Regions from separate parts of the Stenotrophomonas sp. AB1(2024) genome, predicted to be linked through region 2. Evidence: predicted binding sites of a transcription regulator. Region 2 holds the regulator's gene; the other holds the start of a gene.

Region 1 (14,981 bases), 3.1 Mb from region 2:
TGTCGCGCGCCGGTTACCTGCAGTCGGCCGTGGCCGCCGCCTTCCCTGGCTCGACGCTGGTGCGCGGCAACCCTTCGTTCGGCGTGGTACACGGCCTGGCCTGGGCCGCTGCCAACTGAAGACCCTTGCAACGCAAGGGTTTCGAGCCGTGGAACCACCGTATTAACAAAACGTTACGTCGAAAGCGCTATCATCTTTCGGCTTCAATGCGCAATGCGCATGTCGTACCCAGCCTCGAAGAGGCCACCGTCCTTGCCGAAACCGCCGCCATCCGGATCCGTCCGTGGCGCTGGGATCGTTTATCGCTAAAGAGAGATTCGATTGGGCGAATTCGCTGAGCCCGACCCCATCGACTGCCGCCGCTGCGACGCAGTGTGTTGCCGGCTGTCGGTGACTGTCATGCCCGATGACGCGGTACCCGGCCATCTGCTGGATACCGACGAAGCGGGCCGCACCGTGATGGCGCGCAACGACGAAGGTTGGTGCGCCGCGATCGACCCCTATCACCTGCGCTGCACGATTTATTCGCAGCGTCCCGCGATCTGCCGCCAGTTTGCGATGGGCGGCGATGACTGCCGCTCCGTGCGGCAGGACTACCGTCGACAACAACACGATGCGTCGACGATTTTTTCCACGTTACACCCATGACAGGAGCATCCATGGCCCGTTCGCCAAAGACCTCCCCCAAGGCAGGCAACACCGTTCGCGTTGACCGCAAGCAGGGTTCCAACACCGCACTGAGCAGCGCCAGCATCGCTGCCGATCTGGCTGCATTCCGCAAGAGCGGCGGCAAGATCGAAGTACTGGGCAATACCCTGGCGCTGAAAAAGGCCGGCTGACGCCGCTGCCGTCCGCACCGGCCCCAGGCCGGTGCGGGGGCCGCACTCAGCGGCCGCCGAGCGTGACCCGGACGTTGCCCGAATGGGCATTGATCGAAATATCGCCGTCACCGCTACCCAGCCGCGTGTCCAGGCTGCGGCCCGGGCCGTAACGCGGCCGCTCCACCTGGCCGGCATCGGACTTGATGTCGCCACTGAACGTCTTCACCGCCAGCTGTGCCGAGACCTTGGCCGGCAGTTGCAGCGCAATCGAACCACTCACCGTCTGCAGCGTGACTTTGCCGCCCGGCGCCAGCCCGGCCGCGGCCACGGTGAGACTGCCCGACACCGCTTCAGCCGCCAGCCGCTGCACCTGCGCGGCGTCCAGCTTGATGCTGCCCGAGACCGTTTCCGCCGCGACCTCGCCGGCCATGCCGCCACTGGCCTGGATCGACCCGCTGACCGCACGCAGTGCCACGCGCTGTGTCTCCACCTGTGTGCGGATGCTGCCACTGACCGTACTCAGCGAGGCCTCGCCACTGCGACCGGCCGCCGCGATATCGCCACTGACCGCATTGGCCTGCAGCCGGCGCAGGTCCACCTCGGCCACGTCGATGTCGGCACTGACCGTACCCAGCTGCACTTCCACCGACCGCGGCACCCGCAGCTCCAGGGTGGCGCCCCCATTGTTGCCGTTGCGCGGATAGATCACTTCCCAGCGCACCCGGTTGGTGCTCTTGTCCTGCTGCAGGCGCAGGCCGTCGGCCATGCTGCCGGTCAGGGCCACTTCATTGCGGTCCCAGCCACGCACGGTCACCTTGCCGGCGATGTTGCTGACTTCCACGCGCCCACCCGCCGCCAACGGATGGCGCTCATCGACACGGGTGGCGGCCTGTGCTGCCAGCGGCAACAACAGCGCCAGGGCAGCGGTGAAACGCAGGGGGTTTCGCATGGGACTCTCCTTCAGGACGGCAGGCCAGCGGCGTTGACGGCCTGCTGGGTCAGTTCAAGACGCAGCGCATAAGTGCGCTGCAGTTGGGTAAGCAGGTAGCCCGAGCGCGGGTTCTCGGCGATCGCCGCGCGGATGTACACCGCGCTGGAATCGAGCTCATGCAGCGCCGGCTGCCAGTCCGCACCGATCTGTGCTGAAGGCAGGGAGGCCATGGCCTGCTGGTACTCGGCGGCGATCACATCGGCCTGCCGCTGCAACGGCGACGGACGCGGCGTGGGTGGGGTGGAGGTAGGCACCACCATCAGCACCGCCAGCGCGGCAGCCAGGCCCAGGCCGATCCGCAGCGGCCAGCGGCGCGCACGTCGGGGCGGTGCACTATTGGGCACTTCGGCCACGCGCGGCGGCAGCTGCGCGGCGATGCGCTGCCACGCCTGTGCCGGCGGCAGGCGTTCGGCGGGTAGCGCGCGCAGGCGCGCTCGCAGGTGGGTATCGATGTCGGTGTTGTCGTTGTTCATGCAGGTTCTCCCAGGCGCGCGCGCAACAGGCCGCGCGCGCGGTGCAGCTGTGCCTTGGAACTGCCGACCGCCATCTGCAGCTGGTCGGCGATTTCCTGGTGTTTCCAGCCCTCGATGTCGTGCAGCACCAGCACCGCCCGGGCACGTGGCGGCAGCGTTTCCAGCGCGCGCTCCAGATCCAGCGTGGTGCCGGCGCAACGATCCACTGCCGGTACTGCCGCCAGCAGGTCCCAGCCTTCGTCGCCGCTGTCGGCCGCATCGCGCGCCGCGTTGGCGCGCAGTTCCATCAATGCTGCGTTGACCCCCAGCCGGTGCAGCCAGGTACCCAGGCTGCTGTCGAAACGGAATCCGGGCAGTGCGCGCCAGGCCTGCAGGAACGCCTCCTGCAGCGCGTCCTCGGCGCGTGCGGCATGGCCGCCACACAGCCGCCACAACACCGCATACAGGCGCGGCGCATGCCGGTGGTAGATGCGCTCGTACGCTGCGGTATCGCCGGCCACCGCTGCCCGCACCAGGGCGGACTCGTCGGTGGGGTCGGCGTCGTTGGCGGCGCGGAGGGCGGGCATGGTCGTATCGAGCATATCCCTTGGATGCGGCGGTGATCGAAAAGGTTTAAACCTTTCCGGCACCCACCGCATCCAATCTCCTGTCACCACGCCGGGCGTGGCCCAAGGAGTTCGCATGTCCCCCAGTTGCCTGGCCCTTCTGCTGTCGCTGGTCAGCGCGTGCACGCTGCCGGGAAGCCCGGTGACGCTGCGGGTGGCATTGCCGCCCCGCCCGGACCTGTGCGTGCAGTACCAGGATCATGCGCCGCTTTGCGTCTCCGCCCTGGTCGAGGTGCTGGCGCCGTCTCCCGGCCCGGCCTGAGCCATCGCGGTAGACTGCGGCTCCCCCGGTATTACCGTTGCAAGGAACCGCGCCTTCGATGAAAGAGCATCTGCCTGCCTGGACCCATGAGTGGCTGCAGTACGGGGCCCCTGCCCTGAAGATCCTGATCACCCTGCTGGTGGCGTGGCTGCTGCGGCTGATCGCGCGCCGACTGCTGCGCCGTGTGGGCGAGCACTACACGCTGCCGCCTGAAATGGTCATGGGCGCGCGGCGCGTGTTTACCTTCGTGGTCTATTTCACCGTGCTGCTGGTGGTGCTGCAGATCATCGGGGTGCAGGCCAGCGTGCTGTGGACCGCCTTTACCGGCTTTGCGGCGGTGGGCGCGGTGGCGTTCTTCGCAGCATGGAGCGTGCTGTCCAACATCTTCTGCACCCTGCTGATCTTCACCACGCGGCCATTCCGGTTGCACGACTACATCGAAGTGCTGGAGAACGGCGAGAAGCCCGGGCTCAAGGGGCGTGTCATCGACGTCAACCTGATCTACACCACGCTGCAGGAAAACAGCGGCGGGCACGAAGGCACGGTGCTGCAGATTCCGAACAACATGTTCTTCCAGCGCACGGTGCGCCGCTGGCGCGACCCGTCGCGGGCCCCGGGCGGGATACAGGGCGACGGTTGATCCGGCCGGTAGGCAACGACCGTTGGTCGTTGCGCAAGGACAGTCAGCGTAGTTGACTATCCTTGCTGCCCCGCCGGTTGTAAGTACCGGCGTCGTGGTGAACGGCGTCTTCGGCTTCCTGGCAGCGCACGCACAGGCGAACGCCGGGCACGGCGCGGCGGCGCGCTTCGGGAATGGGCGCTTCGCATTCCTCGCAGTGGGTCAGCCCGGGCCCATGGCGCAGCTGCGCGCGGGCGCGCTGGATGGCGTCATCCACGGTTGCGTCGATCTGGTCCTGGACGGCGCCGTCGCCTGCCCAACCTGTGGCCATGCCGTGTCTCCCATACCATTGCCAGACAGCCAGCATAGAGTCGCCCGGGCAGTGCCGGTTTACGGTCGGCTGAACATCCACCCCGCCGGGTGAACCGTTCAGCCCGGTGTTACCAGATCAGGTCGTCGGGTACCTGGAACTGCGCGTAATACGCATCGTCATCGGCATTGCCCGTGCTGGGCTCGATGGTTGCGGCCCGGTCCTTGCCGTTGTCCAACACGATCGCGGCCGGATCCCGTTCGCGGATCTTGTCGGCGGCAGCGCGCGGCACCAGCTCGAACCCCTCGCCCAAGCGCACGATCACCAGGCTGCCCACGGCCAATTGGCGGCGCAGGACCTCGTTGACCAGCATCGTGCGGATCACGGTGCCGTCGTTGAAGCGGTACTCGCTTTCGCCTTCGCGCTTGACCCGGTTGCTCTCGATGATCTGGCGGACCTGCGCCTGCAGCTCCTGCAGGCGGTTCTTTTCCTTGCGCTCGGCCTCCAGCGCGCGGTCGCGCTCGGCTTTTTCCGCGCGCAGGCGCCCGGCGTCGCGCTGGCTGTCGGTGGGCGCCACCGGGGCCTTGCCGTGGCGGGCCTTCACCTGTTCGCGCGCAGCCTGCGACACCTGGGACTTCTTGACCAGCCCGGCCTTGAGCAGCTGTTCCTGCAGGGGGTTTGCCTTCGCCATTGCCTTTGCATCTGTTGTTGCGGGATTCCGGGGGCCATCATACTGCCCTCACCGCCGCTCCCCAACCGCTGCATGACCGCCCTGAAATACCTCGCCGGCTACCCCGACGCCCTGCAGCAGCAGGTGCGCGAGCTGATCGCGGCCGACCGGCTGGGGCCCTGGCTGGAGCACCGTTATGCCGAACTGCACACGGTACGCAACGACCGCCAGCTGTACGACTACACCCAGTCGCTGAAGGAGCGCTACCTGCGCCAGTCGGTGCCGTTGTCGAAGGTGGTCTACGACAGCCGCCTGCAGGTGCTCAAGCACGCACTGGGCACGCATACCACCGTATCGCGGGTACAGGGCAGCCGGCTCAAGGCCAGCCGCGAGATCCGCATCGCCAGCGTGTTCCGCGAGGCACCGGCCCCGTTCCTGAAGATGATCGTGGTGCACGAACTGGCGCACCTGAAGGAATCGGACCACAACAAGGCGTTCTACCAGCTGTGCACGCACATGGAAGCGGACTACCACCAGCTGGAGTTCGACCTGCGCCTGTACTTGACCCACCTTGAGCGAAGCAGCGGCTGACGGCTCAGCCGATGCCGGCCCAACGCAGCAGGGCCGCCGCCGCCGCACCCAGTACCACCACCAGCAGGAACGGCAGCCGCAGCAGCAATGCCACCGTCGCCACCGCCAGCGCCCCCAGGCGCGCATCCAGCGCCACCGACGCACCGGACGCCACCGCATTCATGGCGGTCAGCGAAGCCAACAGGCCAATCGTGAGCGTGCCGGCGACCCGGGTCATGCGCGGCGATTCCAGCCAGCGTGCGGGCACCCGCCAGCCGGCCAGCTTGATCGCATACGCTGCCGCGCAGCCCAGCAGCAGCCAACCCCACAGGCTCATGCACGCTCCCCGTGCTGGCGCGGTTCGACATCCGGCTCCAACCCTTCATCGCGGGGCCCAGGCACGAACGCCCCCCATAGCGCGGCAACCGCCGCGGCCAGCAGGATCGGAATACCCGGCGGCACCCACGGCAGGGCCAGCACCGTGACCAGGGCCGCCACGATGGCAATGGCCACCGCATCGCGCCGGCGCAGCCGCGGCCACAGCAGCGCCAGGAACGCCGCCACCGCAGCACCATCCAGGCCCCACTGGCGCGGATCGCCCAGCGCATCGCCGGCCATCGCACCCACGGCGGTGAACAGGTTCCAGAGCAGGAACACGCCGACTCCGGCGGCCCAGAACCCACGCCGCTGCTCCAACGGCACGGCCTGGCTGGACGCGGTGGCCGCCGATTCGTCGATGGTGATCTGAGCGCCCAGCCAGCGCCGCCAACCGCGCAGGCCCAGCATCCGGTTCATCTGCATGCCATAGACCGCATTGCGCACGCCCAGCAGGGTGGCGGCGGTAAACGCAGCTGATCCGGCGCCGCCACCGGCGATGACGCCGATGAACGCGAACTGCGAACCGCCGGTAAACATCAACAGGCTCAGCGCCTGGGCCTGCCACGGACTCAGCCCGGCAGCCACCGCCAGCGCACCAAAGGAGATGCCATACAGGCCAGTGGCCACGGCGATGGAAAGGCCGACTTTCACGGCGGGGGAGGCATGCCAGTTCATCATCGGATGATGCCAGCACCTGTACCGGACCGCAGCCCTGTCACGCGCAGGCCTGGTCCCGAGCCAGTACACTCCCCGCCCGCGTCCCGCTTTGTGCTGCCTGCCTCATGACCGATCCGATCCGACTCGACAAACGCCTGACCAGCCTGGTCGGCTGCTCCCGTGGCGACGCCCAGCGCTATATCGAGGGCGGCTGGGTCACCGTCAACGGCACCGTGATCGAACAACCGCAGACCCTGGTCACCGACGAAGTGGTGGTGCTGCGCGAGAACGCCGAGGCGACCCGCGCCGAAACCGTAAGCATGCTGCTGCACAAGCCGGCCGGCATGCCGGCCGATGAACTGTGCGCGCTGGTCACCCCCGACAGCCGCAGCGAGCTCGACGCCACCGGCGTGGCGCTGCTGCAACGGCACTTCCATGCCCTGCAGCTGGTGATGCCCCTGGCCGACGAAGACAGCGGCCTGGTGGTGGTCAGCCAGGACGGGCGCGTGGTGTCGCACCTGAAGGACCGCGGCGCGACGCTGGAGCAGGAATACCTGGTCGAGGTCAGTGGCGAGCTGGTGCCGTATGGCATGAAGCGGCTTGCCCACGGCCTGAGCTTCCGCAACTGGCCATTGCCACCGTGCAAGGTGAGCTGGCAGAACGAAACCCGGCTGCGCTTTGCGATCAAGCCGGTGGCGCCCGGCCAGCTGCGTGACATGTGCCGGCAGGTCGGGCTGGAGGTGGTCAGCGTGCGCCGCCTGCGCATCGGTCGGGTGGCGATGGGCAAGCTGGCCCCGGGCCAGTGGCGTTACCTGGCGCCGGACGAACGCTTCTGATCCGCGCACGCCCCCTGCACTCGCGGTGCACGCGCGGGCCGCTTAGGATCGGGGCATGACCGGGAAGAAATCGTTCTGGCGCCGCCTGCTGCGTGGTGTGGCCATCCTGCTGGCGATCGTGACCCTGCTGGTACTCAGCGGGCTGCTGCTGGGCGATCACCTCACGCCCAAGGCGATGGGGCCGCACAGCACCGTGTTGCCACTGCAGCCTGCGCAGAGTGCGATCGACCGCGAGCTGGTGCGGCTGCAGGCCGCGCACCCGGATCAATCCGGCGTGGCCTTCCTGTCCGAGGGGCTGGATGCCTACGCCGCGCGCGCGGTCATCACCCGCCATGCCGCACGCAGCCTGGACCTGCAGTACTACATCTGGAAGGACGACCTGATCGGCCACCTGATGGCGCAGGAGCTGTACCAGGCGGCCGAACGCGGGGTGCGCGTGCGCCTGCTGCTGGACGACATGAACGCGCAGGACAAGGACGCGTTGATGTTGGCGCTCGATGAGCATCCCAACATCGAGATCCGCCTCTACAACCCGTTCCGCAACCGCGACGGCCTGTGGCGGCTGGTGGAGATGGTGCAGCGCTTCTTCAGCGTCAACCACCGCATGCACAACAAGCAGTGGATCGCCGATGGCCGGGTAGCCATCGTCGGCGGGCGCAACATCGGCGAGGAGTACTTCAGCGCGCGCAGTGACGTGAACTTCCGCGACCTGGACCTGATCGTGGCCGGCAAGGCGGTGCAGCAGGCCAACGCGATTTTCGACGCGTACTGGAACAGTGAAGCGGCGGTGCCCGTGGCCGCCCTCGCCTTCCACACCCCGGCCCAGCTGCGCCTGCTGATGCTTGAATCGGCGCATGAAGCCAAGCTTGCGGCCGCCAAACCTTACCTTGAGCGCGTCGAGCGTTCGCCGGCAGCGCGTTCGTTCTATACCGATGCGGTCGAGCTGCACTGGTCGCCCAGCGTGGAGATCGTGTCCGATCCGGCGGTGAAGCATCGACGTGACGACCAGGCCAACTGGCTGGTCACCCGGCTGGTGCGCGAGCTGGAAGCCACCCGCCACAAAGCTTTGTTGATCTCGCCCTACTTCGTGCCGGGTGATGAAGGCACGCGCGGGTTGGCCGCGATGGTGAAGCGTGGCGCCTACGTCGGCGTGGTCACCAACTCACTGGCAGCCAACGACGTGGCGGCCGTGCACAGCGGCTACATGCATTACCGCGCCCCCCTGCTGCGCGATGGCGTGCACCTGTACGAACTGCGCTCGCGCGGCCCGGGCGGCGGCAGCGGCGGGCTGTTCGGCAGCAGCGGCGCCAGCCTGCACACCAAGGCGTTCATGATCGACGACCAGCGTGGTTTCGTGGGCTCGTTCAACCTGGACCCGCGCTCGGCCTACCTCAACACCGAGATGGGCGTGTTGTTCGACGATCGTGAGCTGGCTGCGCAGCTGCGCGGGGAGTACCTGCGGCTGGCCGATCCGAAGCAGAGCTACTGGGTAACGCTCGACAAGAACGACCAGGTGCGCTGGCTGGATCGGGCAGAACAGCCCCCTGTGCTGCTGGACCGTGAGCCGGACACGTCCTTCTGGCAGCGGGCCAGCGCGCGCGTGATCAGCTGGTTGCCGTTGGAATCCCAGCTTTAGGAGCAGCCACGCAGGGCGTGGCGCTACCAGCAGCGCAATCGTCCTGCACACGTAACGGTTCGTAGCGATCAGACAGGACGATCCTGCATCACCCGCCTGCCCATTCGTCCGCTTCCAGCGTTTCCACGGCGCGCCCGTGCAACCGGCGCCAGATCCACTGCAATGCATGCGCCTGCGTGCCCTGCAGCTGTTCCAGCAGCGCCAGCGCCTGGGCCTGGCTGATCCGGCCATGCCGGCACAGCAGGCTGGCCGAGGCCGCCGCGCGCGCGAAGCACAGGCTGGCGGCCAGGCCACCGCCGGTGGCGTCAGCCTCGCGCAGCAGCGCTTCGTGCACCGACGGCGGCAGTTCCCAGGCGGCGGCAATGCGGCTGGCCACCGGCAACGTCCATGCATCCAGCAGCGCACTGGCCACCGTGGGCGACGGGACCACCGCCTGCTGGTGGGCGGCGTCCAGCAGGTGCCGCATCACCAGCGCCGCGCCCAGGCCCTGGGTCAGCCCCATCCATTGCGCGGCAAAGCCATCCTCATGCGTGACCAGGCGGGCATGGTCGGCCGCTGCCCGCGAGGCCAACAGCGCGTGCTCCCAGACCACGCTGCCGAACTGCGGGAAGGCCTCGCTGTGCAGTTGCATCACCGGCTGTACCAGCACCGCGCTGATGATCTGGCGGATGCCGTCAGTGCCCACCAGCGTGACCGCTCGCTGCAGGCTGTCCACTGGTTTGGCCTGCAGCCGGTACGCCGGGCTGTTGGCAATGCGCAGCAGGTTGCCGGTCAGCACCGCGTCCTGGCCGATGATCGAGGCCATGCTGCGGGCCGAGGCGTCGCTGTCGTTCACGGTCTGGATCAGCTGGGGCAGCAGTTGCGGCCGGCGCGGCAGGTGCCGGGTCGACCAGTCCTGCGCCTCCAGCCCCGCCGCGACCGCCCCCAGCAACGCGTCGTCCTGCGCGCCCGTTGTGCGCGCACTGCCGGTGCCTTGCAGCAGCGCCAATGCATGCAGGCCGGCTTGAAGTACCTCACCCGCGTTGCCTTTGGAGGGCTCTGCGAGGGCAGCCTCCTGCGGCTGCGCGCGGCGCCGGCTGCCACTGCCCTCCGGTGCGGCGGCTGCACGCGCCGGGCGGCGATACAGCCCCCAACCCAGACATCCAGCAACCAGCGCGCCGGCCGCCCCCGCCAGGATGACCATCATCGGCCCGGGCCCTTGCCAGCGCGGCACCACACCCGAATTGTCGCCACTGCACCCACGTGTTCCGTCCTGGCTTGCCGGTACCGCGCACCGTTGCCACGGCATCGGCCCGGAACGGGGCAACTTTAGCGCTGGCTGGTCACCGGACCCTGACAACACCGTCCGGCGGAATGCACTAGAATGGCGCCGCGCGACCCGTCCTGCCGAACCGACGACGTCGCTTTTTTTGTTTTGCATCCCATCTTTTGCTGGTACGTTCACCGGCGTTGGCTGCCGTTCGAACCATCGGAGTCACCATGTTATTTGAAACCCTCGAAACGTCCGGTCATGAACAGGTGGTGTTCTGCCACAGCCGCGATGCCGGTCTGAGGGCCATCATCGCCATCCACAACACCACCCTTGGCCCGGCCCTGGGTGGCGTGCGCATGCGCCCCTACGCCAGCACCGATGACGCGCTGGCCGACGCGCTGCGGCTCAGCCGCACCATGACCTACAAGAACGCGTTGGCCGGATTGAACGTGGGCGGCGGCAAGGCGGTGATCATCGGCGACCCGCGCAAGGACAAGACCGAGGTGCTGTTCCGTGCCTTCGGCCGCTACGTGGACTCGCTGGGCGGGCGCTACATCACTGCCGAGGACGTCGGTACCGACGTCAATGACATGGAAAACATCTACCTGGAAAGCGAGTACGTCACCGGCGTGCACCAGGTGCATGGCGGCTCGGGCGACCCGGCGCCGTTCACTGCCTACGGTGCGTTGCAGGCGTTGATGGCAGCCATGCAGCACAAGCTCGGCCACGAGGAAGTGGGCAAGGTCAGCATCGCCGTGCAGGGCCTGGGCCACATCGGCATGGAACTGGTGAAGCTGCTGCGCGATCGCGGCGCCAAGCTGTTCGTCACCGACCTGGACAGCGCCCTGGTCGAGCGTGCGGTGACCGAGTACGGCGCAGAGGCGGTCAAGCCCGATGACATCCATGACGTCAACGCCGATGTGTTCGCGCCGTGTGCGATGGAAGGCGCGATCAATCCGCAGACCTTGCCGCGGTTGAAGTGCAGGATCGTCTGCGGTACCGCCAACAATCAGCTGTCCAGCCCGGAGATCGGCGATGAGCTGCATGCGCGCGGCATCCTGTATGCCCCGGACTATGCGGTCAACGCGGGTGGGGTGATGAACGTGTCGCTGGAAATCGACGGCTACAACCGCGAGCGGGCCATGCGCCTGATCCGCAGCATCTACCACAACCTGGGCCGCATCTTCGCACTGTCCCAGCAGGAAGGCATTGCGCCGCAGCGCGCGGCCGACCGTATCGCCGAAACACGCATCCAGTCGATCGGCAAGCTGAAGATGCCGTTGGGCCGGGCCACGCCGCGCCTGGGTACGCTGCGCGGCGGCTGAGCCGGCCAGCGGGTGGAATGAAGAAGGGCGCGATGATCTCGCGCCCTTCTTCATTGTCTGCGGCGGTGTCCGCCGCGGGTGGATCAGAACGCTGCGGAGTAACGCAGGGCCACCTGCCTCAGGTCGCCACGCGGGCCGAAGCGCTGGTCATAGCCGAACGACAGCTGCGAGTTGCGCGTCAGCCAGGACTGCACCGAAAGGCCGAACAGGCCGCCAGAACGTGCCGGCTGCAGCCCGGCAACGGGTGCCCATGCGTCGACGCCAACGAAGCTGGCGTCGAATGCCAGGCCATCGCTGGACAGCGTCTGCTGCCATTCGGCATAGCCGCGCAGCGACCAGCCACGCAGACGCGTTTCCGCACGAAGGCCCGCCAGCGCCTGGCTGCGGCTCGACGAGCGGCTGTCGGCACGCAGGCCGAATCCGAAGCCGCCGTTTTCGCTGAAGCTGTCGCTGTCCAGACGCGCATAGTCCGCGCCGAGGTAAGGCGTCAACGATGCCGCAGCGCCGCCGAAGCGGTAGCCCGATTCCACGCTGGCGGTGCTGAAGTCGCCGCCGTAACGGGCGTTGACCCCGTACTGCCCCGCGCCCAGCAACAGCTGGCGGTCGATCTCGCGGGTGAACTGGCCTGCACCCAGCTGCGCCAACGTGTAGGCCGCACCGCTGTTCCAGCCGGCGTACAGCTGGGCCTGCGACTGGCGGTCACGACCGCTGTCGCTGCCCCAGTCGCGGCTGCTGTTGCTGCGGGTTTCGCCGAAGGCAAAGCCCATCACGCCGTTGCTGCCCAACGCCATGTCCTGGCCCATCATCCAACCCTGGGTCTGGAAGCCGCTGCCGGCAAAGCTGCCCTGCCCGGCCTCACCCAACGCACTCTGCCAGGCGCCGCTTCGATGCGGCGCAGCCGACACCACGTCGAAGCGCGTCGACAGCGCGCGGCGATTCATGTCCAGGTTGTCGAAGGTCATGCCGTTGGCCAGGCTGTGCGCCTTGCCCGACAGGCTCTCCAGGCTGGCCTGCAGACCGGCCGCGCCCTGCACCCGCTGCAGCTCGCCGGCCGCGTCTGCGAAGCCCGACGCACTATTGCCCGTCCCGGCATCAAGCAGACCAAACGCCTGCTCGACGCGGACGGCCGATGCGGTCGAGACGGCATTGAGCCCTGCCGACGTTGCAGCAGCGCTGACGTCGACCCGATCGATGTTCAACCACGCCGTGCTGGCATCGTAGGAGAGCGTAGCGTCCAACAGCACCACGTTGCCGAGATGGGAGTAATCTTCGAACTGGCCACTCAGGCCCTGGCCGGCAACGATCAGCGCCTGGCGGGTCCCGTTCTGGGGAACGTAGCCAGGAACCGCCCGGTCGATGACCACGTGACCACCGTTCAACGTCGCCTTTCCGGTCACCTGCAGCGCCTCCGCGCCCAGGGCGGTGCTGAAGAAGCCACTGATCTCATTGGTGTAGTCGCCCTCGATGACGGCGTTGATGCCCCCCTCGAACATGTACAGCGAACCGTTGTTCACCACGTTGCCGGTGATCCGCGGGGCGCCGGGGCGGAACTGCAGGCCGCCGCCGTCGATCTGCACGTCGGAGGTCAGCGAGGCTCCGCCACGCAGCGACAGTGCGCCCTGGAGGATTTCCGTCTGGCCCGTGTAGGTGTTCTTGCCGGTAAGGACCAGCGTTCCCGCGCCCAACTTCACCAGCCCGCCATCACCGCTGATGTCGTTGCTCCACACGCTGCCGGAGGACGCGCCCGGTACGGTGACCACGGCATTGCCCCAGTCGAATCGGCCCGGGCCGTTGATGGCCTTGCCCACGTTGAGCAGACCGTAGCCGAACACGCTGTCCACGCCGGCTGCCCCCAGATCGGTGGCGGTCCCGAGCAGCGTCTGCCGCACCTGGTCATTGGTGAAGTACGGGTACTTCTGCCAGACCAGCGCGGCCGCACCGGACACCAATGGGGCCGCATACGAGGTGCCGCCGCCCCAGAGGTAGCTGGGCGCGCTGCTGGTGGTGCTCTGCGGATCGACGAACACCGCCTCACCCGGTGCGGCCAGGCAGTAGTTGGCGGCCACGCCACAGGCATTGGCGTAGGACGCCAGGGTGCCGGGCTGATTGGAATTGATCGCGGTCACGGCCAGCCACCCACGCTCCAGATCAGCCGCCGGCCGGGTATCGTTCGGCCCCGGCTGGCTTGGCAATGCCGCCATGCTGGAGGGATTGGGCTTGCTTTCATTGCCGGTGGCAAACACCACCAGGCCGTTGCTGGAAATGATGAAGTTCCGGTACTCGCCCGCGATCGGGGCGGTGGCGCTCGGGTTGGTCCAGTACAACCCGCCCCACGAGTTGTTCATGATCTTCACACCGTCGCTGACCAGCGCCTGGTGCACCACTTCAAGCCCCAGCGCGCCATCGACCTGGTTGCCGTTGCCGGTACCGTCATCGACCGGTGCTTTGTCGGCGATGATGCGCGCCGACACGATCTGCGCATCGGTGGCGACGCCCCCCGGCCAGTTGCCGACCGCGCGGCCGGCGGCAAGCGACGCCACGGTGGTTCCATGCCCGACCACGTCGTCCACGGCCAGGTTGTTGGCGCCCGGATCAATGTAGTTGTGACTGGAGATGACCCTGCCGGTCAGGCTGGGATGGGCGCGGTTCACCCCGGAATCGACCACGCCGATCTTGACCCCCGCGCCGGTAAGACCTTGCCGGTCCTTGCCATTGATCAGGGAAAGATGCGCATCGATTGCCGGCTGGGTCGGCTTCTCCGTCGGCGGCGTGACCGGAGGCCCCACCACCGGCGGTGCCACAGGCGGCACGATCGGCGCCACCGGCAGGTCCCCCCGGGTGTTGCCGCCACCGCCGCCGCCACATGCGCTCAATGCCACGGCCAGCGCACCGGCCAGCACGTTCCTGCTGAATACTGCCTGCTTCATCCCTGCTCCCCATTACGTAATTGAAACCACGCGCGGCGTCCTGCCTGGCCGGCCGACACCGGTGGTAAACCCCGACCCTCTATACTGGGCCCCCCACGCAGTCTGCCGGGAAACGCGCCGCCATACCATGCCCTGCGTTCCCATTTCGTAAAATCGCTCACGCAACAAACGAGATTGCCATGTCCAACATTGTCATCGCCGCTGCCAAGCGCACCGCCATCGGTTCCTTCCTCGGCCAGTTCAACGGCGTGCCCACCCCGACCCTGGGCGCCACCGCGATTGCCGCCGCCCTGGAACAGTCCGGCGTGCCGGCGGCGGACGTCTCCGAAGTGATCATGGGCTGCGTGCTGCCGGCCAACCTGGGCCAGGCACCGGCCCGCCAGGCGGCAGTTGCCGCGGGGATTCCCTACTCCACCGGCGCCACCACCCTGAACAAGGTCTGCGGTTCGGGCATGAAGGCCATCATGCTGGGCCATGACCTGATCAAGGCCGGCTCGGCCAGCATCGTGGTCGCCGGCGGCATGGAATCGATGTCCAACGCACCGCACCTGCTGCCCAACTCGCGCACCGGCAACCGCTTCGGCAATTTCCAGGCGGTCGACCACATGGCCCATGATGGCCTGGTCAATGCTTACGACGGCAAGGCCAT
Region 2 (14,981 bases):
CAATGCCGTGGCCGAGCTTGCTCGGGTCGGCCAGGTTCTTCATCACCGCGATCAGGCCCAGCACCGCGCCGATGATGCCCAGCGTGGGCGCGTAGATGCCCATGCCTTCAAATACCTTGGAGGCAGCCAGGTCCTTGCTTTCCTGGCTGCCCAGTTCGATTTCCATCATGTGCCTGATGGTTTCGGGCTCCACGCCGTCCACCAGCAGCTGCAGGCCCTTGCGCAGGAACGGGTCGTCCTGGGCGTCGACCTGGGCTTCCAGGCCGAGCAGGCCCTGGCGGCGGGCGATGTTGCTCCATTCCACGATCTGGCGGATCAGCTCGGCGCGGTCGCTGCTGGGTGGGCGCACGACCCAGCTGACGATCTTGAAGGCATGCTTGAAGACTGCAGGCGAGGTGTGCAGCAGGATCGCGGCGATGGTGCCGACGATGACGATCAGGAAGGCGGCCGGCGACCAGAGCGAGGCCAGCCCGGCACCCTTGAGGATGCTGCCGCCGACCAGCGAGGCCAGGGCGAGGAAAAGTCCAATGAGGCTGAGTCTGTCCATTTGTCCGGTATCGGCTTGCGGGTGGGGGACTTGAATGTGGGGGCTATCGGCGGTTCAGCCACGCAGGGCGTGGCTCTACCGTTCTCCTGAAATCAATCGTGCTGGGTGCGCAGGCCGTCCACGTCGAGGATCAGCGACATGCGGCCGTCGCCGATCAGGGTGGCGCCGGCATAGCCGCGCAGGCCGCGCAGCGCCTTCGGCAGCGGCTTGATCACCACTTCCTCGCGGCCGCGCACCTGGTCCACCACCAGGCCGAAGCGGGCTTCGCCGGCCTGCAGCACCACGATGGTAAGCAGCGGCGAGAGCGCCGGGTCCACCGCCAGCCAATGGCGCAGGTCCACCAGCGGCAGGGTATGCGACTTGCGGTCGAGCACGGCGCGGCCGTCGAACCAGCCCAGCGAGGTGTTCGGTGCGTGCAGCACTTCCATCACGCGCGCCAGCGGCAGCGCGTAGACGTCCTCTCCGGCCTGTACCAGCAGGGTCGGCAGGATCGCCAGGGTGAGCGGCACGCGGATCATGAAGCGGCTGCCACGGCCCAGTTCGGACTGGATCTGGATCTGGCCGCTGAGCTCGCGGATGCGCGACTGCACCACATCCATGCCGACGCCACGGCCGGAGATGTCGGTGACTTCCTGCTTGGTGGAGAAGCCCGGCAGGAACACCAGGTGCAGGCATTCCTCGCTGGTCAGGCGGGCGGCGGCTTCGGGGTCGATCAGGCCCTTCTCGCGGGCCTTGGCGCGCAGGCGTTCGGGGTCGATGCCGGCACCGTCGTCCTGTACTTCGATGCTGACGTAGTCGCCTTCCTGCTGCGCGGACAGGCGTACGTTGCCGCTGCGGGACTTGCCCTGCGCTTCGCGCAGCTCGGGCATCTCGATGCCGTGGTCGATCGCGTTGCGCACCAGGTGCACCAGCGGGTCGGCCAGCGCTTCGACCAGGTTGCGGTCCAGCTCGGTTTCGGCGCCGATCAGTTCCAGCTCCACTTCCTTCTTCAGGTTGCGGGCGACGTCGCGGGCGACCTTGGGGAAACGCGAGAACACTTTGCCAACCGGCTGCATGCGGGTGCGCATCACCGCCGATTGCAGGCGGGCGGTGGCGATGTCGAGGGTGGAGACGGCGCGGTCCAGTTCTTCGTCGTGCAGGCGTGCGCGCAGGGTCTTGAGCCGGTTGCGCGACAGCACCAGTTCGCCGATCAGGTTGACGATGGCATCCAGGCGCTTGGTATCCACGCGCACGGTGTGTTCGGCTTCTGCCACCGGCTTGTTCGCGGCGGGCTTGGCCGGGGCGGGGGCGGCCGCCGGGTGTGGTGCGGCGGCCGGGGTGGGTGCCGGTGCGCTCGGGGCCTGCGCACCGGGGGCGGCGCCGCCATGCAGCTGGTCGAGCAGCGCTTCGAATTCGTCTTCGCCGATCAGGCCATCGTCGTGTTTTTTCGTGGGCGTCACGGCAGTCGGCGCGGCGCCGCCGTGCAGTGAATCGAGCAGCGCTTCGAACTCATCGTCGGTGATCAGCTCGCCACTGGCCGGCGCCGCAGCGGAGGCCGCCGGGGCGGGCGTGGCCGGACCGTTGACGTCGAACTGCGCGATCAGCTCCGGCGGGGCATAACCCGGCTCGGTGCCGGCAGCCACCGAATCCAGCATCGACTGCAGGTAATCCAGCGATTGCTGGGCGGCGTCGAAGTGGTGGGCCTGCAGCACGGCCTGGCCCGAGCGGGCCATGCCGAGGGTTTCTTCGGCGGCGTGGCACAGCTCGACCATGGCTTGGATGCCCAGGAAGCCGGCACCGCCCTTGAGCGTGTGGAAGCCACGGAACACCGCGTTGAGCTGGTCGCTGTCCTGGGGCGACTGCTCCAGCGACACCAGCTGTTCGCCGAGGCGATCCAGGATTTCCTGGGCCTCGAGGATGAAATCTGCGGCAATGTCGTCTGGAACAGCACTCATGGTTTCAAAGTCCCAAATCGGAAAGCAGATCGTCGGCGTCCACCTGCGACACCTGATGGCGGTCCAGGCCGCTCACCGCGGGCCCGGCCAGGCCGTTGTCGCGCTTGTGCGCGCTTTCTTCCGGCGGCGGCAGGCCGAGTGCGCCGAAGCCTTCATGCACGCGGCGCACGATGCCCACCACGCGGCGGATGATCTGGCCGGTGAGGTCCTGGTAGCTCTGGGTGAGCGCGATCTCGGTCAGGTTGTGGCGGATGCGGTCCAGTTGCTGGTCCTGGTCCGGGCTCAGTCCGTTGGCCCGCAGCTGCTCGGTGAGCGCGCGGCATTCTTCGGCCAGGTCCAGGGTGCGATGGGTGGCCTGTTCGGTCATCGCCACCACGTGGTCCAGGCGCGCGCAGGCATCGTCCAGCTCGCCGGCCTCGCTGGGCACGGTGGGCAGTTCGCCCAGTGCCTGGCCCAGCTCGCGGGCCAGGCGGTTCAGGCCGGCCATCATCGGCTGGGTGCGCAGCGCGGCCAGCGCGTCGATTTCCCGGCGCCAGCCGGCTTCATCGCCGCTTTCCAGCGCGGCCAGGGCATCCTGCAGGCGCTGCACCAGCGCCGATTTGTCGCCAAGGGTTTCCATCAGGCGCTGGCCGCCAGGCGCTCGAAGATCTTGCCGAGCTTCTCTTCCAGGGTCTGGGCGGTGAACGGCTTGATGATGTAGCCGTTCACGCCGGATTGGGCAGCTTCGATGATCTGCTCGCGCTTGGCTTCGGCGGTGACCATCAGCACCGGCAGGGTCTTGAGCTTGGCATCGGCGCGGATCGCCTTGAGCAGGTCGATGCCGGTCATGACCGGCATGTTCCAGTCGGTCACCACGAAATCGAACGGCTGGCTCTGCAGCAGGGCCAGCGCAGCATGCCCGTCCTCGGCTTCGGCCGTATTGGTGAAGCCCAGATCGCCCAGCAGGTTCTTGACGATACGACGCATGGTCGAGAAGTCGTCGACGATCAGGATACGCATGTTCTTGTTCAAAGCACTTTCCTCGCTATCAAGTGTTCTCGAGGCCGGCGTCGGCCGCCTCGAAGATCTTCAGTCGGCCACGCAGGCGCAGCACTGCCTGGCCATGGATCTGGCACACGCGCGATTCGCTGACGCCGAGCACCGCGCCGATCTCTTTCAGGTTCAGTTCCTGCTCGTAGTACAGCGACAGCACCAGCTGTTCGCGCTCGGGCAGCAGGCCGATCGCGTTGCCCAGTTCGCGGCCGAACTCACCGCGCTCCAGCACCTGCTGCGGGGTCGGGCCACCCTGGGCAACGGTATCCAGTTCGCCCTGGTCTTCGATCCGCGATTCCAGGCTCAGCACCTGCCCGCGTGCGGCGTCTTCCATCAGGCGCAGGTAGTCGGGCAGCGGCATGTCCATCGCGGCGGCCACTTCGCTGGCGCTGGCCGCGCGGCCGGTGCTCTGCTCCAGCCGCCGGATGGTGGAGGCAGCGTCGCGGGCACGGCGGTGCACCGAGCGCGGCACCCAGTCGCCCCGGCGGATCTCGTCGATCATCGAGCCGCGGATGCGGATGGAGGCATAGGTTTCAAACGAGGCGCCCTGGTCGGCATCGTAGCTGCGCGAGGCTTCGATCAGGCCCATCATGCCGGCCTGGATCAGGTCGTCCACTTCAACGCTGGCCGGCAGGCGCGCGGCCAGGTGGTGGGCGATGCGCCGGACCAGGTCCGAGTGCTGGGCAATGCACTCGTTGGCAGCGGCGCGCTGCACCTCTTTGTATTGTGCGGCGCCTTTCATGCGGTCACCCCGCGTTGCTTGAGGATGCGTTCCAGGAAGAATTCAACGCCGCCGCGGGGCTCGGTCGGGGCCTGCCAGCGCGCGGTGCGGCGGGCGATCTCGGCGATCGCCTGCGCGGCCGGGCTGGACGGGTAGGCCTTCACCACCGGCTGCTGGCGCTGCACCGACAGGCGCAGCCAGTCGTCCTGCGGTACGCAGCCCAGGTAGTTCAGGGACACGTCGGCCAGGAACTTGTCGCAGACCCGGCTCAGCTTTTCGTACAGCACGCGGCCTTCATTCGGGTCGCGCACCATGTTGGCCACCACCTGGATGCGGTCCACGCCGCGTTCGCGCGAGAGCACCTTGATCAGGGCGTAGGCGTCGGTGATCGAGGCCGGCTCGTCGCAGACCACCACCACGGTGTCCTGGGCGGCCTGGCAGAAGGTCAGCACGCCGTCGGTGATGCCGGCGGCGGTGTCGACCACCATGAAGTCCAGCTCGCGCTCCAGTTCGGAGAACACGTTGACCAGGCCTACGTGTTCGGCCGGCTGCAGTTCGGCCATGTGGCGGCGGCCGGACGCGGCCGGTACCACCAGCACGCCGCCGGGGCCTTCCAGGATCACTTCATCCAGCGCGCAGCGCCCGGCGACCAGGTCGGCCAGGGTCAGCTTGGGCTGCAGGCCCAGGATCACATCGATGTTGGCCAGGCCCAGGTCGGCGTCCAGCAGCAGCGTGCGCTTGCCCATGTCGGCCAGCGCCACGGCCAGGTTGGCCGACACGTTGGTCTTGCCCACACCGCCCTTGCCGCCGGTGACGGCGATGGTGCGGACCGGGCCCAGTGGCTGGGGGCGGGTGGCCGACAACGGGAAGGTCCTGGTCAGGTTTTCGTACTCACGCGACGGCATGGTTCAACTCCGGGTTGCAGGGCATATCGGCCGCGCGGCGCAAATCTTCAAGGCGAAGTACAAGATTGGCTGCACTGGCCCGGTGCAGGTCTTCGGGAACATCCTGGCCATCGGTGACCCAGGTGATCGGCAGGTGGTGGCCGACGGCCACCGACAGGGCGGTGCCGAAGCGGCCGGTCTCGTCCAGTTTGCTCAGCACCACGCCCTGCGGGTTGGCGGCGCTGAAGCGGCGGACCACTTCGTCCATGTCGCCGAAGCTGGTGTTGGCCGGCAGCACCAGCAGGGTGCGGATCTGCGGCGCGGCGCGCAGCCACTGCAGCTGGGCGGCCAGGGCGCGATCGCGCGGGCCCAGCCCGGCGGTGTCGATCAGCACCAGCTTGTAGTCCTTCAGGCGCTCCAGCAGCTGGGTCAGGTCGCTGCCGCTGCTGGCTTCGTGCACGGCAATGCCAAGTTGGCGGCCGAAGCCGTACAGCTGTTCGCGGGCGCCGATGCGGCCGGTGTCGGTGGTGACCAGGGCTACGTCGCGGGCGGCGTGGGCCTCGGCGAAGCGGGAGGCCAGCTTGGCGATGGTGGTGGTCTTGCCGGCACCGGTGGGGCCGACCAGGGCGATCACACCGCCTGCTTCGAGCGGGTCGATCGGGGCGATCGGCAGCTTCCTGGACAGCAGGCCCAGCATCAGCCCGCGGCCACGGTGGGCTTCGGTGTCCAGCGGGATCTGCAGGGCGACATCGCGGCAGATGCCGGCGTCGAAGCCGTATTCGTCCATCAGGTCCAGCGCGGCGGCGCGCACCGCCGAGCCGCGCAGGCGCTCGTCGGTGAAGCGGTTCATTTCGCGCTCGATGACGGTGCGCATGCCGGCCACTTCATGGCGCAGCTGGCGCAGCTCTTCATCGTCGCGGACCAGGGTCACCGGTGCGACGGCGACCGGTGCCACGGCGGCAATCAGCTCAGCCGGAGGCGACGGTTCGTTGGCGGCCTGCAGCGACGGCACGACCGGCACGGTGTCCCACAGCGGCGCCACCGGTGCTTCCGTCGGTGCGCGCTGCATCTGCTGGGCTGGCATCTGCGGCAGCTGCGGCGGCACGCTGGTGCGGCAGGCCGGGGCATGCATCTCCAACAGCGGTGCCTCGTCCAGCGGCGGGTCGATGATGAAGCGGGCGCGGTTGGCCGGTGCAGCGGCGGCACGTTCGGCGGCGGCCGCCTGCTCGACGTTGAACGGCGCGAAGACATGTTCCGGCAGGGCATGTGCCGGCGGCACGTTGGCACGCGCCAGGGTGGCGGCAAAGCCGGCGCTGCCCGGCGGCGGCACGATTTCGTTGGCGCTGTCCAGGGTGCGACCCGTCGCGCCGACCGCGGCGCGGGCAAGTGCGGCCACCGCCGAGGTGGTAGCGGCCACCGGTTCCGGCGCGGTGGCCGGCGCCTTGCGGCGGGTGACCGCGGCGATCACCGCATCGGCGGCGTTGCGCGGGCGCGGGGCCGGCGGCGGCGGGGCCACGTCCTTGCGCGCCGCTTCCAGCGCACGCTGCACCGCGCCTTCGTCATAGTTGGCGGCGGCCACGATTTCCACGCCTTCCTCGATCCGGCGATTGGACAGGATCACGGCATCCGGACCGTGTTCCTTGCGCACCAGGTTCATGGCCGAGCGCATATCGGGAGCGACGAAGCGTTTGATTTTCATGCTGTGGTACCGGGACTGGGGCGGCTGGGCGGTGGAAGGGAAGCGCTGGTTGTCGGTGGTCTGCACGGTCCGGGGTTCCCTTCTTGTCCTGCTGCGGTGATGGCGAAATGGGGGTGTCTGTTTTCTGACGCGTTGCTGTCGGAGTTCCGGCTCAGCTGATCGTGCCGACCAGCTTCAAGCGTTTGTCCTCGGGTACCTCGCTGTAGGCCAGCACGGACAGCGACGGAACGCTGTGGCGTACCAGCCGTGCCAGCGCGGCACGTACCGGGCCGGGCACCAACACCACCGCGGGCTCGTTCTTCGCTTCCTGCTTGCCGACACATTCGGCCAGGCTCTGGTGCAGTCGCTCGGCGAGTCCGGGTTCCAGCGCGGCGCCGTTGCCCTGTGTGGACTCCTGCAAGACGCGTTCCAGTTGCGGGTTGAGGGTGAATACCGGCAGCTCCGCCGACATGCCGGCGATCTCCTGCACGATGAAACGTCCCAGCGCGTTGCGCACGGCGGCGGTGAGCACGCCCGGGTCCTGGCTCATCGGCGCGTTCTCGACCAGCGATTCGGCGATCTTGCGCAGCTGGCGTACCGGGATGCGTTCGATCAGCAGGTTCTGCAGCACGCGAACCACCACCGACAGCGGCAGCGCCTTGGGGGTGAGGTCTTCGACCAGCTTGGGCGCGCTCTTGGCCAGGTTGGCCAGCAGCTGCTGCACTTCTTCGTGCCCAAGCAGCTCCGGCGCGTGTTCGCGGATCAGGTGCGACAGGTGGGTGGCGACCACGGTGGCCGGGTCGACCACGGTGTAGCCCATCGATTCGGCGTGGGCGCGCTGGTGTGGCTGGATCCAGGTGGCATCCAGGCCGAACGCGGGGTCCTTGCCGGCGATGCCTTCCAGCGCACCGAGCGCGCTGCCCGGGTCCAGCGCCAGTTCGCGGTCGGGGTGGATCTCGGCGGTGGCCACCGGCACGCCGTGGATCAGCAGGCGGTAGGCGCTGGCACCCAGTTCCAGGTTGTCGCGGATGTGTACCGAGGGAATCAGGAAGCCGATGTCGTGGGTGAGCTTGCGGCGCACGCCCTTGATCCGCGCCATCAGTTCGCCGCCCTGGTTCTTGTCCACCAGTGGAATCAAGCGGTAGCCCACTTCCAGACCCAGCGGATCGACCGGGCGCAGTTCGTCCCAGGTCAGTTCGGCGGTGGGCGAGGGCGTGGCACCGGACAGGCCGAGCGCATTGGTCGGGCCGGCGGCCGGCGCGGCAGCAGCGCGTTCGGCGGCCACGCTCTTCTTCCAGATTTTCCAGGCGATGAAGCCGAGGATGGCAGCCAGCGTCAAGAAGGCGACGTTGGGCATGCCCGGCACCAGGCCGACCAGGCCCAGGATCGCCGCGGCGATGGTCAGTGCGCGGTGCTGGCCGAACACCTGGCCCATCATGGCCTGGGCCATGTCCTGCGAGCGCGAGGCGCGGGTGACCAGCATGGCCACCGCCGACGAGACCAGCAGCGCCGGCAGCTGCGCCACCAGGCCGTCACCGATCGACAGCAGCGTATAGGTCGCTGCCGCTTCGCCGAACGGCATGCCGTGCTGGAGCACGCCCACCGCCAGGCCGCCGATCATGTTGATGAACAGGATGAGGATGCCGGCGATGGCATCGCCGCGGATGAATTTGCTGGCACCGTCCATCGCACCGTAGAAGTCGGCTTCCTCGCGGACTTCTTCGCGGCGCAGCTTGGCTTCCTCGCGCGTCAGCAAACCGGCGTTGAGGTCGGCATCGATCGCCATCTGCTTGCCGGGCATGGCGTCCAGGATGAAGCGCGCGGTCACTTCGGACACGCGGCCGGCACCCTTGGTGATCACCACGAAGTTGATGATGGTCAGGATCGCGAAGACCACGATGCCCACCGCGTAATTGCCGCCGATGACGAATTCGCCGAAGGCAGCGATCACCTTGCCGGCTGCTTCGTGGCCGTTCTGGCCATTGAGCAGGATCACGCGGGTGGAGGCCACGTTCAGCGCCAGCCGCAGCATGGTGGTGATCAGCAGCACGATCGGGAAGATGGTGAAGTCCAGCGGGCGCTTCACGTAGACGACCGCCAGCAGCACCATCAGCGAGATGGCGATGTTGAAGGTGAACAGCGCGTCCAGCACCGGGGCGGCCAGCGGCACCACCACCATGGCCAGCAGGGCCAGCACGATCAGCGGGGCGCCCAGGCCCTGGCGGATCATGTCCAGGGCACGGCGGGTGTTCATGCCGGCGGGCTGGGCGCTCATGGGCGGCCTCCCTTGCCGAACTCATCCACGTCGATGCTGGGCGTGGCCGGCATCGGCCCACCCCGCCAGGTACGCAGCTGGTAGACGTAGGACAGCACCTGGGCAACGGCCGAATACAGTCTCACGGGAATTTCCTTTCCAAGTTGACCTTCCCGATACAAGGCGCGTGCCAAAGGCGGGGCCGAGACGATGGCGACCTTGTTGCCGTCGGCTACCTGGCGGATGCGCAGGGCGGTTTCGTCCACGCCCAGGGCCACCACGGTGGGGGCGCCCATCCTGCCGCCGTCGTACTTGAGGGCCACCGCGTAATGGGTGGGGTTGACCACCACCACGTCGGCGGTGGGTACCGCTTCCATCATCCGGCGGTTGGACATCTGCTGCTGCAGCTGGCGGATGCGGCCCTTCACTTCGGGGCTGCCCTCGCTTTCCTTCATTTCCCGGCGCAGTTCCTCACGGGTCATCTTCAGTTTGCGCATCCAGTTCCAGCGCTGGTACGGGGCATCGATGGCGGCCAGCAGCATCATGGCGCCGCCGGTGGCCAGCATGAGCTTCAGGGTGAAGCCGAGGCCATTGACCATGGCCGCTTCCAATGGCTGGTGGATCAGGTCGCGCAGCGGGCGGATGCCGTGCCACACCACCAGCCCGGCGGCGGTGCCGACGAAGACGATGCGCAGCAGGGACTTGGTGAACTCGGCGATGGCCTCGGCGCCGTACAGGCGCTTCATGCCGGCCAGAGGGCTGAGCCGGCTGAACTGCGGCATCAGCGATTTGTTCGACCAGCGCAGCCCGCCCATGACCACCGGCGCCAGGAAACTGGCCAGCAGGCAGACCAGCAGCAGCGGCCAGAGCGCCAGCATCAGCTGCAGGAACAGGTGGCCGAAGTGGTTGAACAACCCCAACGGTTCGAAGCGCAGGCCCGGTTCCGGGGTGAGGGCCAGCTTCATCCAGTCCTTGGCGCTGTTGGCCATGCCACCGGAAAACGCCATCAGTGCCAGCACTGCAGCACCGAACACGGCGGCGGTGGCCAGCTCGCGAGAGCGCGGGATGTTGCCCTGCTCGCGGGCGTCGCGCAGGCGCTTTTCGGTCGGCTGTTCGGTCTTTTCGCCGGCTTGTTCGTTTTCGGACATCGGGAGCAGGGCACCGCAGGGATTACCCCGGGCGATGCAAGAACCGTTCCGATACCGGCAGCCGGGTCGAATGATCCAGATCCCGATGGGCCGTGCCAATTCGTAGCCCGCGCCGCGCGTGGGGTCATTCGATGCGTGGGCCGGCCAACGGCCGGCGCTACCGAATGTGTCCGGCGCCCATGGTTGATTGATCCAGATCCCAATGGGCCCATAACAATTCGTAGCCCCGAAGAGAACGGCAGGAGCCGTTCTCAACATCGCGCAGCGATGGCCCGAAGGGTGCCCGCCAGGGACGGCGGGCATAAGAGAACGGCAGGAGCCGTTCTCAACATCGCGCAGCGATGGCCCGAAGGGTGCCCGCCAGGACGGCGGGCATAACGTTGGCCGGACACCGCGCGCAGCGCGGCGCAAACATCCGAAACCGATGGGCAACCGGTCGCGGGCATCCTTCCGGCGTTTAGACGAACCGAAGCCACCCATCAGACGTTCATGACCGCGGAACGAAGAGCAGCCACGCAGGGCGTGGCTCTACGGCATCATTGGGGTCCCATGGCTGCTGCGTGTTCCGATGTCGCCTTTCCTGTTCTGCACCGTGCTGGTGGCCGGGCTGTTGCACGCCAGCTGGAATGCCATCGTCAAACGCGGCAGCGATACGTTGTTCACCACGATCCTGGTGACCGGTTCGGCGGCGCTGATCGCTGCGCTCTGCCTGCCATTCGTTGCCGCACCGGATCCGCGCAGCTGGCGATGGCTGGCGATGTCGACCGTGCTGCAGGCCGGCTACTACCTGCTGGTCGCGCGCACTTACCGGTTGACCGACATGAGCGCGGCCTATCCGCTGATGCGTGGCTGCGCGCCGATCATCGTGGCGGTGCTGGGCGGAGTATTGCTGGGCGAGCGCTTGCCGGAAGGCGCGTGGGCGGGCATCGGGCTGATCTGCGTAGGCATTCTGTGCATGGCGCACGGGATCGTGCGCCGGCAGATGTGGCTGCCGCTGATCAATGCCGGGGTGATTGCCACCTACACGCTGGTGGATGCATGGGGTGCGCGGCAGTCGGGATCGGCGGTGGGCTATACGCTGTGGTTGTTCCTGTTGTCCGGGCTGCCGTTGCCGATCTGGGCCCTGTGCACGCGGGTGCCGCAGTTGAGCGCCTACGCGCGCGCCAACTGGGGTTACGGCGTGGTGGGCGGCGTCGGCACGCTGACATCGTATGGGGTGGTGTTGTGGGCGATGACGCAGGCGCCGGTGGCGATGATTTCGGCACTGCGCGAAACCTCGATCCTGTTCGGCGTGCTTATTTCGGCCCTGGTGTTGCGGGAGCGGGTCACCCGGCGCAGGTGGATGGCCGCCGGGCTGATCGTGGCAGGCGCGGTGCTGCTGCGGTTGTGTGCGTGATCCTGGATGGTCGCGCATGGTTCGGCGCGGCGATCATGTCGCCACGCGTCCAGCACGAGGACACCGCCGGTAGAGCCACGCCCTGCGTGGCTGCGCCTGCCGTCAATCCAGAAAATGGCCGCCCTGAGAGGTTTTGTACTCCCGTGACACCACCATGCGGGGGCGGGGCAGGTCGTGCAGTTTCATGAAGCGCTCTGCATCGACGGGGCGACCGAGCAGGTAGCCCTGCAGGAAGTCGCACCCCAGCCGCTCCAGGTAGGCGCGCTGGCCGGCGCTTTCCACGCCTTCGGCGACGATGTCCATATCCAGCGCGTGCCCCAGCGCCACGATCGCCGAGACGATCACCACGTCCTCGGAGCTGTTTTCCAGGTCGCGCACGAACGCATGGTCGATCTTGATCTCGGTGGCCGGCAGGCGCTTGAGGTACAGCAGGCTGGAATAGCCGGTACCAAAGTCGTCGATGGAAATGCCCACGCCCAGCCTGGCCAGCGCCTGCAGCAGGCGCAGGCTGGTTTCGGTGTCACGCATCACCGCGCTTTCGGTGATCTCCAGCACCAGCCGGCGCGGTTCGACCCGGTGCAGCTTCAGCGCATCGTCTACCTCATTGAGCAGGTTGGGTGAGCTGAACTGGATGGGAGACAGGTTCACCGATACCGACCAGCCGTCATGGCCGGCTTCATGCCAGCGTCGCAGCTGGTGGCAGGCTTCGTTGAGTGCCCACCGCCCGATCTGGTGGATCACGCCGCTGCGTTCAGCCAGGCGGATGAAGCGATCCGGCGGAATCAAGCCATGTTCGGGGTGGTTCCAGCGGATCAATGCTTCGGCGCCGCAGACCAGGCGGGTGCTGACCCGCACCTTCGGCTGGTAATGCAGGAACAACTGGTTTGACTGGATCGCGCGGCGCAGGTCTGCCAACAGCCGGAACTGCTGTTCGGCGGTGTCGCTCATCCACTCGGCGAACACCACGAAGGCGTTGCGTCCAGCCTCTTTGGCCTGGTACATCGCCGCATCGGCATAGCCCATCAACTGGCGTTCGGTGGTGGCGTGGTCGGGACAGATGGCGATGCCGATACTGGCGGTCACCTGCAGCTCATGCCCGGGCACCAGGCTGCCGGTACCGACGGCCTGGATGATGCGGCTGGCCAGGCCGGCCACGTCATCGTCGTTCTCGATGCCCACCACCAGCACGAATTCGTCGCCGCCCAGGCGCGCCATCACATCGGTCGCGCGCAACAGTTGGCGGGTGCGCGTGGCCACGGCAACCAGCAGGGCATCGCCGGTCTGGTGGCCGTAGGCATCGTTGACCTGCTTGAAGCCGTCCAGGTCCATGAACATCACCGCGAAGCGCCCGCCACGCTGTTCGGCATCCACCAGTGCCTGTTCGATGCGCTGCTGCAGCAGCAGGCGGTTGGGCAGGTGGGTCAGCGGATCATGCAGTGCCGCCTGGCTGAGTTCGGCCTGCGCATCGTCCAGCGAACTGCGCAGGTGCCGGTTGCGCAGCCGCAGCAGCTGCGCCTGCTGGCGCTGGTCCAGCCACGACACCAGCAGTACCACGGCGAGGATGGCGATGGTGAGCACCATCACAAGCGCCGCCAGCCACTGGGTCTGCAGGCCGGTGCCGGCGGCTGCGCCACAGACACTGTCGGCCGGGAAGCGCGCTGCCGCCATGCCGGTGTAGTGCATGCCGACGATGGCCGCTCCCAGCACCACAGCTGGTGCCACGCGATGTTGCAGCCGGAGCTCGTTGTGGCGCAGGCGGAAGGCGACGAACAGCGCTACCCATGACGCCGCCACCGCAATGATCAATGACAGGGTGAACCAGCCACCGTGGTATTCGATGCCCGGGCGCATGCGCATCGCCGCCATGCCAAGGTAATGCATGCTGGCGATGCCGCTGCCCATCAGCAAGGCGCCGAGGGCCAGACGCGAGTGTGGAAGCGTGGCCCGCGAGACCAGCCATAGCGCAAAAATCGAAGAGGCCACTGCCGCCAACAGCGAAACGACAGTCAGCTCCAGGTCGTACCCCAGTGGGATGGGCAGGCGGAAGGCGAGCATGCCGATGAAGTGCATGGACCAGATGCCCAGGCCCATGGCGCAGCCGCCGCCCAGCAGCCACAGCACGCTGATTCTCGGCGAGGGCGCGGTGGTGACCCGGTTGGCCATGTCCAGCGCGGTGAAGGACGCAAGCATGGCGACCAGCAGTGAAACCACGACCAACCATGGGGTGTAACTGCCGATGAGCATCATGACTCTCCTTGGCGTACACAGCTGCAATCGAATGAAGATTGGCCTGCGCTTGCGATCAGCGCGGGCTGCTCCGGCACGTTCCCCCTGCCATGCGGGCATGGTAATGACACAGGGGGGGGCGAGCGCAAGCGAAAAAAGGCCGGATTTCATGCGGGCATCACGCAGCTTTCACCTGGCCTGCAGGCCAGGGGTATGCGCGTGATGGTCGGCCTACTGCGTAAGGCCGTCTGCGGCCTGGAACGCCGCATCGAACAGGCGTTGTACCGGCGGGCCCATTTCACCTGCAAGGACGGTGAGCAGGAACAGGCCAAGCAGCAGCGCGACCGGCAGGCCGAGCTGGATGGGATTGAGCGCGGGTGCGGCGCGGGCCAGCACGCCAAAGGCCAGGTTGACCGCCAGCATGGCCACCGTCAGCGGCAGCGAGAGCGTCAACGCGCCGCGAAATACCTGCAACAGGAAGTTCGGTGCAGCGCTCAGGAACGCATCGATATCGGGCAGCGATGCGCCGATGGGTACCGCCTTGTAGCTGTCCATCAACAGCGAGATCAACGCCAGATGGCCGTTGGCGGCGAAGAACAGCAGGCCGAACAGCAGATAGAACCATTGCCCGATCACACCCGAGGTGCCACCGCGCATCGGGTCGCTCATCTGCGCGAATGCCAGGCCAGTGCCCTGCGAGACCAGTTCGCCGGCCATCGCGCCGGCTTCGAACACCAGACGCAGCAGGAAGCCGATGGAGACGCCGATGGCCAGCTCGCGCGCGATGCTGAGCACCGTGGCCGCATCGAAGCCGGTCCATGTGGGCACCGGCGGCAGCATCGGCGAGAGTGCGATGGCCAGCGCACCGGAAAGCATCACGCGCACGCGCGCCGGCACCGCGCGGCTGCCGACCAGCGGCATCGCCATGATCATCGCGCCGATGCGCAGCATGGTCCACAGCACGGTGCCGATCATGCCGAAGGCATTGAGTCCGTCGGCGGCCATCTGGGTTGCCGAATCCATCGCGCTGCTATCCGATCAGGTGCGGTATGCGCTGGAACAGCAGCGTGGTGTACTCGACCAGGTGGCCGATCAACAGGCTGCCCAGCGCGAACAATACGGCAGTGAGCGCAGCCGCCTTGGCGACGAAGGCGATGGTGG

Evidence for each region. The regulator FliA, encoded in region 2, starts transcription of late flagellar genes. The targets are predictions, from matches to a motif close to TAAAGTTTNNCNNNCNNNGGCCGATAA.
Region 1: the regulator FliA is predicted to act here: its motif matches at 10,113-10,139, upstream of WIX41_RS14260 (HDOD domain-containing protein).

Annotation. Positions count from the first base shown of each region.
Region 1 covers NZ_JBBHKO020000001.1:3,185,604-3,200,584, reverse strand. Annotated here, with positions in the region: gene WIX41_RS14335 (Hsp70 family protein) at 1-119, shown strand, start outside; gene WIX41_RS14330 (YkgJ family cysteine cluster protein) at 349-648, shown strand; gene WIX41_RS14325 (hypothetical protein) at 660-839, shown strand; gene WIX41_RS14320 (DUF4097 family beta strand repeat-containing protein) at 886-1,770, opposite strand; gene WIX41_RS14315 (hypothetical protein) at 1,782-2,285, opposite strand; gene WIX41_RS14310 (RNA polymerase sigma factor) at 2,282-2,866, opposite strand; gene WIX41_RS14305 (hypothetical protein) at 2,967-3,152, shown strand; gene WIX41_RS14300 (mechanosensitive ion channel family protein) at 3,211-3,792, shown strand; gene WIX41_RS14295 (DksA/TraR family C4-type zinc finger protein) at 3,836-4,102, opposite strand; gene WIX41_RS14290 (DUF2058 domain-containing protein) at 4,212-4,772, opposite strand; gene WIX41_RS14285 (M48 family metallopeptidase) at 4,845-5,342, shown strand; gene WIX41_RS14280 (AzlD domain-containing protein) at 5,347-5,658, opposite strand; gene WIX41_RS14275 (AzlC family ABC transporter permease) at 5,655-6,374, opposite strand; gene WIX41_RS14270 (rRNA pseudouridine synthase) at 6,482-7,192, shown strand; gene WIX41_RS14265 (phospholipase D family protein) at 7,248-8,828, shown strand; gene WIX41_RS14260 (HDOD domain-containing protein) at 8,917-10,014, opposite strand; gene WIX41_RS14255 (Glu/Leu/Phe/Val dehydrogenase dimerization domain-containing protein) at 10,308-11,405, shown strand; gene WIX41_RS14250 (S8 family serine peptidase) at 11,489-14,332, opposite strand; gene WIX41_RS14245 (thiolase family protein) at 14,512-14,981, shown strand, end outside.
Region 2 covers NZ_JBBHKO020000001.1:124,974-139,954, reverse strand. Annotated here, with positions in the region: gene WIX41_RS00605 (flagellar motor protein) at 1-547, opposite strand, end outside; gene WIX41_RS00600 (chemotaxis protein CheA) at 640-2,481, opposite strand; gene WIX41_RS00595 (protein phosphatase CheZ) at 2,486-3,100, opposite strand; gene cheY (chemotaxis response regulator CheY) at 3,100-3,492, opposite strand; gene WIX41_RS00585 (RNA polymerase sigma factor FliA) at 3,509-4,255, opposite strand; gene WIX41_RS00580 (MinD/ParA family ATP-binding protein) at 4,252-5,139, opposite strand; gene WIX41_RS00575 (AAA family ATPase) at 5,126-6,817, opposite strand; gene flhA (flagellar biosynthesis protein FlhA) at 6,969-9,071, opposite strand; gene flhB (flagellar biosynthesis protein FlhB) at 9,068-10,198, opposite strand; gene WIX41_RS00560 (DMT family transporter) at 10,767-11,594, shown strand; gene WIX41_RS00555 (putative bifunctional diguanylate cyclase/phosphodiesterase) at 11,697-13,838, opposite strand; gene fliR (flagellar biosynthetic protein FliR) at 14,052-14,843, opposite strand; gene WIX41_RS00545 (flagellar biosynthetic protein FliQ) at 14,851-14,981, opposite strand, start outside.